4 regions of the Pantoea nemavictus genome follow, and region 3 is predicted to be linked to each of the others. Evidence: predicted binding sites of a transcription regulator. Region 3 holds the regulator's gene; each other region holds the start of a gene.
What was found. Region 3 encodes CRP, which controls carbon source genes, mostly activating them, when cyclic AMP is high. Its sites were predicted from a motif close to ATGTGANNNNNNTCACAT; they were not measured.
Positions count from the first base shown of each region.

Region 1: the regulator CRP is predicted to act here: its motif matches at 1,403-1,420, upstream of WH298_RS03425 (YfcZ/YiiS family protein).
Region 2: the regulator CRP is predicted to act here: its motif matches at 1,273-1,290, upstream of msrB (peptide-methionine (R)-S-oxide reductase MsrB).
Region 4: the regulator CRP is predicted to act here: its motif matches at 1,780-1,797, upstream of udp (uridine phosphorylase).

Region 1 covers NZ_JBBGZW010000001.1:747,362-750,496, forward strand. Annotated here, with positions in the region: gene fadI (acetyl-CoA C-acyltransferase FadI) at 1-845, opposite strand, end outside; gene WH298_RS03425 (YfcZ/YiiS family protein) at 1,013-1,309, opposite strand; gene fadL (long-chain fatty acid transporter FadL) at 1,669-2,952, shown strand; gene mlaA (phospholipid-binding lipoprotein MlaA) at 3,014-3,135, opposite strand, start outside.
Region 2 covers NZ_JBBGZW010000001.1:88,632-91,766, forward strand. Annotated here, with positions in the region: gene pncA (bifunctional nicotinamidase/pyrazinamidase) at 1-429, shown strand, start outside; gene WH298_RS00420 (YeaC family protein) at 464-745, opposite strand; gene msrB (peptide-methionine (R)-S-oxide reductase MsrB) at 748-1,158, opposite strand; gene gapA (glyceraldehyde-3-phosphate dehydrogenase) at 1,497-2,495, shown strand; gene WH298_RS00435 (D-hexose-6-phosphate mutarotase) at 2,570-3,135, shown strand, end outside.
Region 3 covers NZ_JBBGZW010000001.1:1,737,648-1,740,782, reverse strand. Annotated here, with positions in the region: gene WH298_RS07985 (YccS/YhfK family putative transporter) at 1-1,250, opposite strand, end outside; gene crp (cAMP-activated global transcriptional regulator CRP) at 1,309-1,941, opposite strand; gene WH298_RS07975 (OsmC family protein) at 2,246-2,650, shown strand; gene WH298_RS07970 (phosphoribulokinase) at 2,748-3,135, opposite strand, start outside.
Region 4 covers NZ_JBBGZW010000001.1:2,315,068-2,318,202, forward strand. Annotated here, with positions in the region: partial or broken gene metE (5-methyltetrahydropteroyltriglutamate--homocysteine S-methyltransferase) at 1-729, shown strand, start outside; gene WH298_RS10585 (dienelactone hydrolase family protein) at 771-1,607, opposite strand; gene udp (uridine phosphorylase) at 1,910-2,671, shown strand; gene WH298_RS10595 (tetratricopeptide repeat protein) at 2,772-3,135, shown strand, end outside.

The sequences.
Region 1 (3,135 bases), 990 kb from region 3:
ACCGCCGCCGCGCCATCGGTCAGCGGCGTGCTGTTAGCAGCCGTAACCGACCCGTGGCGACGATCAAACGCCGGGCGTAGTTTGGCGTAATCTGCAGCGCTAGCGTTGAAACGAATATTGTTGTCCTGCTCGATAGGGGCTTTCCACGGTGGCACAAAAGCGGGCATCACCTCCTGCGCCAGCACACCGGATTGCCAGGCGCGCGCCGCATGCTGGTGCGAACGCAGCGCTAACGCGTCCTGCTGTTGGCGCGTGATGCCGTGGCTTTTCGCCATCTGCTCGGCGGTATCGCCCATACGCAGCCCGGTGGAGTACTCCGCCACCGCCGGTGGCACCGGCAACAAATCGCGCGGACGTAAACGACGAAGAATACTGAGTTTCTGGCTAAAGCTGCGCGCTTTATTAAGATCGACCAGGGCACGCGCCAGAGTTTTGCTGACGCCAATCGGTAACACTGAAGAAGAGTCCGCGCCACCGGCAATCGCGGCATCAATGGTGCCTGCCATCAGGCTCTCCGCCACGTTTGCCACCGCCTGGAAGCTGGTGGCGCAGGCACGACTGACGCTATAAGCATCGGTGTGTACGCTTAATCCGCTGCTCAGGACAATTTCACGCGCGATATTAGGCGCTTCCGGCATCTGCACCACCTGGCCAAACACCAATTGATCGATCACCTCCACCGGCAATTCACTGCGCGCCATCAGTTCACTCACCACCATGCGCCCTAACTCAAGCGCGGGAATACCGTGAAAATCTGTCGCCTGGCGGACAAAAGGCGTGCGCAATCCATGGGTTATGGCGATACGTTCACCCTGACGCGTCAGCAGCGGCTGCGCTTTGCTCATTGCAATCACCTGTAATTTTCGACCAAGGCATCATTGCCAAACAGGTCTGACCTGATCATCAGTGTTAACCAGGTGTTGCTAAGTAGCCAATAACCAGAGGAAAAAAGTGCGAGGGAATACACGAAAAAGAGTTAACGCTGCCGAACGGGGTTCCGGCAGCGGTGGAATTAGCGTAAGCCGAGCTGGAAAATCAGGGTTTCGGCCTGGCAGGCAAAGGTGAAGTCGATGGTCAGGCGCACCGCGTCGCCCTCTTCAGCAAATTCAGCGTGAATGTCACAGGGATCGGATTCTACCTGACGCGCGCGTTCAGTCAGGTACGCGAGCATCGCATCCGCCGCATGGCGATCGGCAAATACGCCAGACCAGCTTGCGGTGCAATCGGTGTTATCCATCACGGTACCGACATCTACGCAGCAGCAGGCGGCCGTTTCATTCGCACTACATTTATTAATGGCATCAGTCATGGTTCTCTCCTGACGATAAATTCAACACAATCGGATCATTTTCTGTCGCAAAGTGTACGCCTGCTGCGTTTTCACATCCACGATCACGCCGCTAAGTGACGAATATCACACTAAAAATTGATCCATAACAAAATTGAAAGCTATGTTGAAGGCGAACCGCTAAGATTTTGTTAAGCAGATCTGATTTTATCGATCAAATTAGAAATATCTAAAAAACATTATTGCAACAAATACACAGGTCAGACCTATACTCGTCGCACTGGTCTGATATGTGGTTTTGCCATCAGTCCCTACAATTCGCCGCTCTTTGTTACGCGACGTAACAACGTTAAATAATAAATCTAGATGAGGTTGTGGTCATGAACCATAAAAACCTGTTTGCAAAGTCAGCTGTGGCAGCTGCAGTAACGCTCGTCTGTTCCCATGTTTACGCCGCAGGCTTTCAGCTTAATGAATTTTCAGCAATTGGTTTAGGTCGTGCTTATTCGGGTGAAGGTGCGATGGGTGATACCGCCGCCTCTGCCAGCCGTAACCCGGCAACCATGGCATTAATGGATCGCCCCTCTTTTTCCATCGGCGCGGTTTATATTGATCCCGAAGTAGACATCACCGGTCAGAGCCCATCTGGTCGCAGCCTTGATTCAAAAAATATTGCCCCAAACCAGTGGATTCCCAATATCCACTATGTTCAGCCAATTAACGATCAGTGGTGGATTGGCGCTTCGGCCACTTCCAATTATGGTCTGGCAACCGAATTTAATGATGGCTATACCGCGGGCGGTTACGGCGGTAAAACCGACCTGATGACCGGCAATTTTAATATCAGCACCGCTTATCGACTGAATGAACACTTCAGCTTCGGTATTGGATTTGATGCGGTGTATGCAAAAGCCAAAATTGAGCGTTATGCCGGTGAATCAGGTGCCGCGCTGGGCATTCCCGCCAATACCCAAATTGCCCATTTAAAGGGTGATGAATGGGGCTACGGCTGGAATGCCGGCATTCTGTATGAAGTGGATAAAGACAACCGCTTCGGCTTTACCTATCGCTCAGAAGTTAAAATCGACTTTGATGGTGATTACAAAAGCAGCCTGCCAACCTACGTAAACTCTCTGCCGCAGGCGCAGCTGCTCGGCCTGCCTTACGGCACTGGCGGCTCAACCATCCCAGGCTCTCTGACGCTGAATCTGCCAGAGATGTGGGAAGTCTCCGGCTACCACAAAGTCGCACCGCAGTGGGCGGTTCACTACAGCCTGGCGTACACCAGCTGGAGCCAATTCCAGGAGCTGAAAGCCACCGGCAGCAACGGTCAGACGTTGTTCTATAAAGATGAAGGGTTCCACGATGCCTATCGTATCGCATTGGGTACCTCTTACTTCTATGACGACAACTGGACCTTCCGTACCGGTATCGCCTTCGATGACAGCCCGGTTCCTGCCGATAAGCGTTCCATCTCCATCCCGGATCAGGATCGTCTATGGCTGAGCGCCGGTGCATCTTACGCATTTAATGAAGATGCCTCGGTAGACGTGGGTGTTTCTTACATGCACGGACAGAAAGTTACCGTCAAAGAGGGCCCCTATACCTTTAACTCTGAAGGTAAGGCATGGCTCTACGGCGCGAACTTTAACTACAAGTTCTGATGTCTAAATAGATATGAAAAAAACGGCGACTATCATGTCGCCGTTTTTTATTAAGAATCGATTATTGAGAATCGATGTCCTTAAGATCATCCTGAATCGCGCTGGCGTTCGGATTATCTTCCGGCTTCAGCTTACCGCCGTTGGCGATAAAGTCATGCCGCTGGAAGTAGGCATTACGAATAA
Region 2 (3,135 bases), 1.6 Mb from region 3:
GCCTCAATCTCCGGCGAACCGGTTTATACCTTGGGTGAATTAAACGGTTTAGCGCAGATTTGGTGGCCCGATCATGGTATTGAAAACTCTGTCGGTGCGGATTTCCACCCTGACCTCGATCGATCTTTGATCGATGCCGTGTTCCATAAGGGCGGCGATGTCGAGGTGGATAGCTACAGTGCCTTCTTTGATAATGGCCACCGCCGTAAAACTGAACTCGATAGCTGGCTGCGCGAGCGTGGTATCAGCGATTTAGTGATGTTGGGCATTGCGACCGATTACTGCGTCAAGTACAGCGTGCTGGATGCGTTAGAACTGGGCTATAACGTTGAGGTCGTCAAAGAGGGCTGCCGCGGCGTGAACCTGAATCCGGATGATAGCGACATTGCGTTCGCACAGATGGCAGCGCAAGGCGCGGTATTAATCTGAAAATGAGGGCTGGCAGCAACCAGCCCTTTTGCTTTTAGTGCAGGTTGATGCGCGTGACATCGGGCTCGATACCGAACTCTTCTTTCAGCTGTTTTTTCGACTTCATCACCATATCCCCACCTTTGCTGATGGTCATATGCTGTGGATCGTCATTGTGGCGCGCCTGCCACAACATGACCAGCTGCAGGCAATTATCCTTCTGCTCTTGCGTCAGGGCGACGCCATCCGGCCATTTACCGGTTTCAACTGCCGTAGACAATCGCTCATACACTTCCGGCGTCATTGCCGCCAGCATCGCTTCCAGTTCCTGTTTCATACTTAGCCCTCTTGCTGATTGCCCTGCTCATCAGTGAAGTTCAGCGAAGCGGAGTTCACGCAGTAACGCTCACCGCTCGGTTGTGGGCCGTCCGGGAAAACATGGCCAAGATGGGCATCACAGTTGCCACAACGAATTTCCACCCGATGCATACCGTGTGAATCATCCTCCAGATAACGGATCGCGTCGTCATTGAAGGGTTGATAGAAGCTTGGCCAGCCGCAACCTGAATCATATTTCGTTTCAGACAGAAACAGGGGTGAGTTACAGACTAAGCAGTGGTAGATACCGTCCTGTTTGTTGTGCAGCAAGGCGCCCGAGAAAGGGGGCTCCGTTCCACGATGCTGAGTGACATAGCGCTGCATTTCTGAAAGCTGTGCGATTTTTGCGTCGGGTGCGGTGTCTTTAGCCATTTTGAGTTCCGGAGTGTCATTCTGAAAAAATCGACTAGTATTCTAACAAACGTACAACATCTATCGGGTCTTATTTCGTGCTAACGCATCCGACCCTTCTGCCATAGCTCGATTTTGTGATGGTGATCACCCTTTGCAAAAGTCATCCCTTTTCAGCCCGCATTCGGCGTAACATAGGCGCGCAATAAGGGTGCTGCGTAAGCGATTGCGCAACGAATTATTCCTGGCGTTGGAATTGACCTGTCGCAACAATTGACACGATTCCGCTTGACGCCTGGTAAGGTTTTTGTAATTTTACAGCCAACCTTTTATTCACTAACAAATAGCTGGTGGAATATATGACTATCAAAGTAGGTATCAACGGTTTTGGCCGTATCGGTCGCATCGTTTTCCGTGCTGCGCAGCAGCGTTCTGACATTGAAATCGTCGCGATCAACGATCTGTTGGACGCCGATTACATGGCTTACATGCTGAAGTATGACTCTACTCACGGTCGTTTTGACGGCACTGTAGAAGTGAAAGACGGTGCACTGATTGTTAACGGTAAGAAAATCCGTGTTACCGCTGAGAAAGACCCGGCTAACCTGAAATGGGACGAAGTGGGTGTTGACGTTGTTGCTGAAGCGACCGGTATCTTCCTGACCGACGAAACTGCACGTAAACACATCACGGCTGGCGCGAAGAAAGTGGTTCTGACTGGTCCATCTAAAGACAGCACCCCAATGTTTGTTCGTGGCGCTAACTTTGACAAGTATGCTGGCCAGGACATCGTTTCTAACGCGTCTTGCACCACTAACTGCCTGGCACCACTGGCTAAAGTCATCAACGACAACTTCGGTATTGTTGAAGGCCTGATGACCACTGTGCACGCTACCACCGCAACTCAGAAAACCGTTGATGGCCCGTCTCACAAAGACTGGCGCGGCGGCCGCGGCGCAGCTCAGAACATCATCCCATCTTCTACCGGTGCAGCTAAAGCAGTTGGCGTTGTTCTGCCAGAACTGAATGGCAAACTGACTGGTATGGCGTTCCGCGTTCCTACTCCGAACGTTTCTGTTGTTGACCTGACTGTTCGCCTGGAAAAACCAGCCACTTACAAAGAAATTTGTGCAGTGATCAAAGCTGAGTCAGAAGGCAAAATGAAAGGCGTGCTGGGCTATATCGAAGACGACGTCGTTTCTACCGACTTCAACGGCGAAACCCTGACTTCAGTATTCGATGCTAAAGCAGGTATCGCTCTGAACGACAACTTCGTGAAATTGGTTTCCTGGTACGATAACGAAACCGGTTACTCACACAAAGTTCTGGACCTGATTGCACTGGTAGCTTCTAAGTAAGCTAATCTGTGAAACAGATAAGGGGTGACTTCGGTCGCCCCTTTTTTTCGACTGAATAATGAGAAGGTCTGACCATGCAAGATACGCTTTATACCCTGCCGGTAGTCAATCAAATCACCCCTTATCTGTCACAACGGCAGCAAGGTGATTTACCGATTGTGGTGATCGGCCATCCTAAAGTACGCGCCGCGATTGCGTTACAGGGCGCCCACCTTCTGTCATGGCAGCCCAGCGGACAACAGCCGGTGATATGGCTCAGTGAAAAGACATCATTTACTAGCGGTAAAGCCATTCGCGGTGGCGTGCCAATTTGCTGGCCATGGTTTGGCCCAGCGGGCGAACCAGCGCACGGTTTTGCACGCAATATGCCGTGGACGCTAACTGCTCATGATGAAAACGAAGATGCGGTATTGCTCACCTTTACACTGGAAAGCAATGCACAAACTAAAAAGCTGTGGCCGCATGATTTCACCTTACTTGCCCGTTTCCGTATCGCTGAGCATTGTGAAATCGAGCTTGAAGCCTACGGCGATTATGAATCCACGGCAGCCCTCCACAGCTATTTCCATATTGCCGATATCGCACAAGTTGAAGTCAGTGGTTTAGGCAATAGCTATATCGATAAGGTTAACGATAACGC
Region 3 (3,135 bases):
CCCAGCGCACGGTGCTGAATACGCACGCGCGTGGCGCTATAGCCGTTCTGGCTGACGAACATAATCGTCATCAATATCCAGTACGGTTTAGGGATATTAAAGAACAGTGCCAGCGAGCTGCCAAACATCAGCATCACGGCGAAGCGGGCCGCAGTGCGTAAGGCGGTGGATTTGAACGACAGATAACTGCGCAGTGCTGGCAACAGCGGCAAACGACGTTGACGATCGGCCATCAGGTCGCGCGTGTAGAGCGGTTTCTGCGTGCGCAATACGCGGGCGATGCGGCTGAAGTGGTAGAGGCAGAAATTGCCGACCGGATTATCCGGATGCTGGCGGGCAATTTTCTCTAGCGCGCCGAGCTGTTTCTCCATATGAAAGCGATCCGGCAGCTGATGATAGAGAATGGCATCGGCCAGCACGCGTAACCGTGCGGAGATAATTTTGGCGTTCCAGCGGATCACCGCTTCAGCGTGACTCTCCTCCACCAGCTTCTGCACCTCTTCAGGCTGATGCAGGCTGACCGAGATGTGTTCCTGTAAATCCAGCGCCACCTGGAAGGCGCGCGTCAGGCGCTTGTGGCTGTTATCGCGGCTGGCCGACAGCATATGCATTTGCTGGTAGCAGGTGGTAATGAGATCGACCGCCTTTTGCTGACGTGCCAGCAGCGGTGGCAGCGCTTTTTCCGGATCGGTTAGCTGCGTCAATAAGGTGTACTTGGCATCGCAATAATCGGCCAGTTCGCGGAACAGCAGGCTGAGTGATTCGCGCATCGGCTGCTCTTTCCACAGCCAGAACCAGAACCAGTTGAATAAGCCGTACCACAGCGTGCCGCCAATATAGAGCAGCGGCGGCACCCATATCGGCATGCGCCTAACCAGGCTGAGCGTAAAGATGGCGGCGATTAAAGTGGCGGGCAGCAGGCGTGCATGCAGCGGGCCGATTTCGCCGGTTACGCCGATCAGCAGCGGCAGCGCCAGCAGGATCAGCGGCAGCGGAATCTGGTAAGCGGTCAAAATTTGCATCAGGAAACTGCCGGTGGCAAACAGCGAACCACCGACAATCAGGCGTTTGAAGAAGCGTTTATGCGGCGTATCCAGACCCGCCATATTGCAGCAGGCAGGCACTAACGAGAACAGCAGACCTTTTTGCAGATCGCCAAACAGCCAACCGAGAGCCACAGGCAGGCACAGCACCAGCGTTTGCCGCAGCGCATAGTTGACTTCAGGATGATAGATGATTCGGCGCCACATCAGCTCATCGCAAATAGAAACGGCGCGATGTTGCCATCACGCCGTGGGTGAGAAGAAATTAGCGGGTGCCGTAAACGACGATGGTTTTACCGTGTGCGGAGATCAGATTCTGATCTTCCAGCATTTTCAGGATACGGCCCACAGTTTCGCGTGAGCAGCCCACGATCTGACCAATCTCCTGACGGGTGATTTTGATTTGCATGCCGTCTGGGTGAGTCATCGCATCTGGCTGTTTAGCCAGATTAAGCAGCGTTTGCGCAATACGTCCTGTCACATCAAGGAAAGCGAGGTTGCCCACTTTCTCCGATGTCACTTGCAGACGACGCGCCATTTGCGACGAAAGTCGCATTAAAATATCCGGGTTTACCTGAATCAGCTGACGGAATTTTTTGTAGGAAATTTCAGCCACTTCGCAGGCAGACTTCGCACGCACCCAGGCACTACGTTCCTGGCCTTCTTCGAAAAGACCGAGTTCGCCGATGAAATCTCCCTGATTGAGGTAGGAGAGAATCATCTCTTTGCCTTCTTCATCTTTAATCAGTACCGCTACGGAACCTTTAACGATGTAGTACAGCGTTTCCGCTTTCTCACCCTGATGGATGAGCGTGCTTTTGGATGGATATTTGTGAATATGGCAATGGGACAGGAACCATTCGAGTGTAGGGTCTGTTTGCGGTTTGCCGAGAACCATTCGCTATTATCCTCTGTTGTAATCGTGCCCAAAATACAGGGGGCATTTTTTCCCTGTCAGGCGGTTTAATCGTCGAGCGTTTCCAGTAATGGAAAAATTATTCCGGGTCATTCTTAAGCTACGCTTTTGATTCTTCCCGCCTTCGTCTGTAACGACGAAAATATTTTCAGCACTGTTTGTAGCACAGCTTTTGCGAGCTGTCTTGTGTTGTCTCGCTTCAGCAAACGGGGGAATAGTCTGGATTGCTGTTTATCAGGTGAAAGCGTAATCTGGCGGCAAAACCGCCGCTTCAGGAGAAAGAATCATGCAGGCACGAGTGAAATGGGTGGAAGGTCTTACCTTTCTCGGAGAATCCTCATCCGGTCATCAGGTATTAATGGACGGTAATTCCGGTGATAAAGCGCCAAGTCCTATGGAGATGGTGCTCATGGCCGCCGGTGGTTGTAGCGCCATTGATGTGGTGTCGATTCTGCAAAAAGGGCGCAGCGATGTCGCCGATTGCGAAGTCAAACTGACGTCAGAACGCCGCGAAGAAGCTCCACGCATTTTTACCCATATCAACCTGCATTTTATCGTCAGCGGCAAAGCGTTGAGCGATAAAGCCGTAGCGCGCGCGGTTGATCTCTCTGCGGAAAAATACTGTTCTGTGGCGATTATGCTGGGCAAGGGCGTGGAAATCACCCACAGCTATGAAGTGATCGAGCTTTAATGCTTCCAGGTGCGCATCAATGCGCACCCTACGAAATCATCGCGTTTTTTGTAGAGTCGCCATTCATGGCGACCGGTTCCATACCGGCGAGTAACCCTCACTCAATCCGTTTTCCTTCAATTAGTCGCTGAACCAGCGGTAGCATTATCAGTTCCATCGCCAATCCCATTTTGCCGCCCGGCACCACCAGCGTATTAATGTGGGAAATAAACGATCCCTGAATCATCGCCAGCAAATAGGGGAAGGCGATACCTTCCAGCCCGCGGAAGTGAATCACTACGAAGCTTTCATCGAGTGATGGAATTTCACGTGCGGCAAACGGGTTTGAGGTGTCAACGGTTGGCACGCGCTGAAAGTTGATGTGCGTGCGTGAAAACTGTGGCGTGATGAAGTTGATGTAATCCTCCATCGAACGCACCACCGAATCCATCACCGCCTCACGTGAATGGCCGCGCTCGCCGGTGTCGCGCACCAGCTTCTGAATC
Region 4 (3,135 bases), 580 kb from region 3:
TCTCGCTGCGTAAAACCGCCAGTTATCATCGGCGACGTCAGCCGTCCTGCCGCGATCACCGTTGAGTGGGCCAAATACGCGCAATCACTGACCGACAAACCGGTTAAAGGCATGCTGACCGGTCCGGTAACCATTCTCTGCTGGTCGTTCCCACGTGAAGATGTGAGCCGTGAAACCATTGCGAAACAGATTGCGCTGGCGCTGCGTGACGAAGTGGCAGATCTGGAAAAAGCCGGCATCGGCATCATTCAGATTGATGAACCCGCGCTGCGCGAAGGTCTGCCGCTGCATCAGTCCGATTGGGCGGCGTATCTGACATGGGCAGTTGATGCTTTCCGTCTGAATGCCGCGGTGGCGCAAGACGACACGCAAATTCACACTCATATGTGTTACTGCGAGTTCAATGACATCATGGACTCCATCGCCGCACTGGATGCCGACGTTATCACCATCGAAACCTCACGTTCCGATATGGATCTGCTGGATACGTTTAAAGAGTTCGACTATCCCAATGAGATTGGTCCGGGCGTTTACGATATCCACTCACCGAACGTACCGAGCGTGGAGTGGATGGAAGCGTTGCTGCGCAAAGCGGCGCAAAGCATCCCGGAAGAACGTCTGTGGGTTAACCCGGATTGTGGCCTGAAAACGCGTGGCTGGACGGAAACCCGTCAGGCACTGGCAAACATGGTCAAAGCGGCGCAGAACCTGCGGGGTGAAACGGCTTAGTAGCCGCAAATGTGATTGGGGCGCATACGCGCCCCTTTTTATTACGCGTTCGGTGCCACGCCATACTGCGCGAACCACGCCAGCATACGTTGCCAGCCATCTTTGGCGGAATCGGCGTGATAGCTCGCACGGTAATCCGCGTTGAAAGCGTGGCCGGCATCCGGATACACCACGATCTCCGCTTTGGCATTGGCGGCATGCAGCGCCTGACGCATCTTATCAATGCTCTCCAGTGGAATGCTGTCATCCTGACCGCCATAAAGGCCCAGCACGGGCGCATTCAGGTCCACCGCAATATCGATCGGATGTTTCTGCTGCTTCAGCGTCTTCTCACCCTCTAAGCGGCCATACCACGCCACAGCGGCTCGCACTTGAGGATTGTGCGCGGCAAACAGCCAGCTAATGCGTCCGCCCCAGCAGAAGCCGGTAATTGCCAGGCGACGCGCATCGCCACCATGACTTGCCGCCCAGTTAGCCACATGATCGAGGTCGGACAGTACCTGCGTATCCGGAACCTTGCTCACCAACTCTTTAAACAGCGTGGGAATGTCGTTGTAATCGTTGGGATCGCCTTCGCGGAAATAGAGCTCAGGGGCGATCGCCAGATAGCCTTCCAGCGCCAAACGCCGGCAAACATCGCGGATATGCTCATGCACACCGAAAATCTCCTGCACGACTAACACCACTGGCAATGTGCCTTGGTACTCTTTTGGCCGGGCATAGTAGGCGGGCAAATTTTCGCCCTGGCTTGGAACCGAGGTCTCGCCAGCATGAATCGCGTCGCTGGCGGTAATAATCGTGCTGCTTGCGGTGGGCTGAACGGCCGGTGCAAAGCCGCCGGGTGCCGTTTTTTGTGCCATATTGTCTTCGGTTTTCATGGTTCTCTCCGTGCTAGCAAATGCGCAATCACGTAACTATAGCCTGGCTGGTCAAGCAAGGCTGACGTAGGGTGCAGAGGGATTTTTTTCACGTGTGCTGCTTCTCTATTAACATTGCCATCAGTACTTACACAGCACCGCTTGTAGCAATTCAGAATTGCAGCGCACTAATGTGTGATGTAAATCACAAAATATTTTTATGATAATGTAAGTTTCATTATTGATAGTGAAATTAGTCACATAATTATGTTTCCTGCTCACGTAGAGTGGCGCGCACATCCCCTATTTATCAGGAGTCTGATATGGCCCAGTCTGACGTTTTCCATCTTGGCATCACCAAAGCTTCCCTAAAAGGAGCCACGCTGGCCATCGTTCCCGGCGATCCTGAGCGCGTGAAGAAAATCGCCGCGCTGATGGAGAATCCACAGCATCTGGCTTCGCATCGTGAATTCACCACCTATCTGGCGGAAGTCGATGGTAAACCGGTGGTGGTGTGTTCAACCGGTATCGGCGGACCTTCAACCTCGATTGCGGTAGAAGAGCTGGCGCAACTCGGTGTGCGCACCTTCCTGCGCGTTGGCACCACCGGCGCCATTCAGCCGCATATTAATGTCGGTGATGTGCTGGTCACCACGGCGTCTGTCCGCCTTGACGGTGCCAGCCTGCACTTCGCACCGATGGAGTTCCCGGCCGTGGCCGATTTCACCTGCACCACCGCGCTGGTTGCCGCAGCGGAAGCCTGCGGTGCCAAAACGCACATTGGCATTACCGCGTCCTCTGACACCTTCTATCCGGGGCAGGAACGCTATGACACCTTCTCTGGTCGCGTGGTGAAGCGCTTCCAGGGCTCAATGGATGAGTGGCAGCAAATGGGCGTCCTTAACTATGAGATGGAATCCGCTACACTGTTAACCATGTGCGCCAGTCAGGGACTGCGTGCCGGCATGGTGGCTGGCGTCATCGTGAACCGTACGCAAAAAGAGATTCCGGATGCGGTGACCATGAAGCAGACCGAAAGTGATGCGGTGAAAATTGTGGTAGAAGCCGCGCGTCGCTTAATTTAGTGCGCCATTCAAGGGATGAATTCGAGACCAGGCTTATAGGGAGCTCAGCAATTGCCTGATTAGAATGCGCGCAATTTCAGCAGCTACTGAGAAATTTCTTATGCGCAAAATGGTTTCTGTCTCACGTCCTAATTTCATGAATAATCCCGCTACTGCGCAATCACGCGTTGAGGGCGCAGCAGCGAGATTTCGTCAGGCCATGGCGGCTCATAACTATCCCCTCGCTCGTCAGTGCTGTGAAGAAGTGCTGCGCGTGTTGCCAAATCACATGCAGGTGCTCAGCGACTACGCGTTAACCTTAATGCGCGTGGGCGAGCACAAGAAATCCTACAAGATTTACCAGAAGATCTATCAGGCCCCGGCCGCGCAGCGCGCGCAGGCGTCGGAAACCTGGCTGGATGGATTGACCGAAGTCTGCGGTTGGCTTGATAAGCAGGATGAAGTGGCGCGTTACGGCCTCGAAT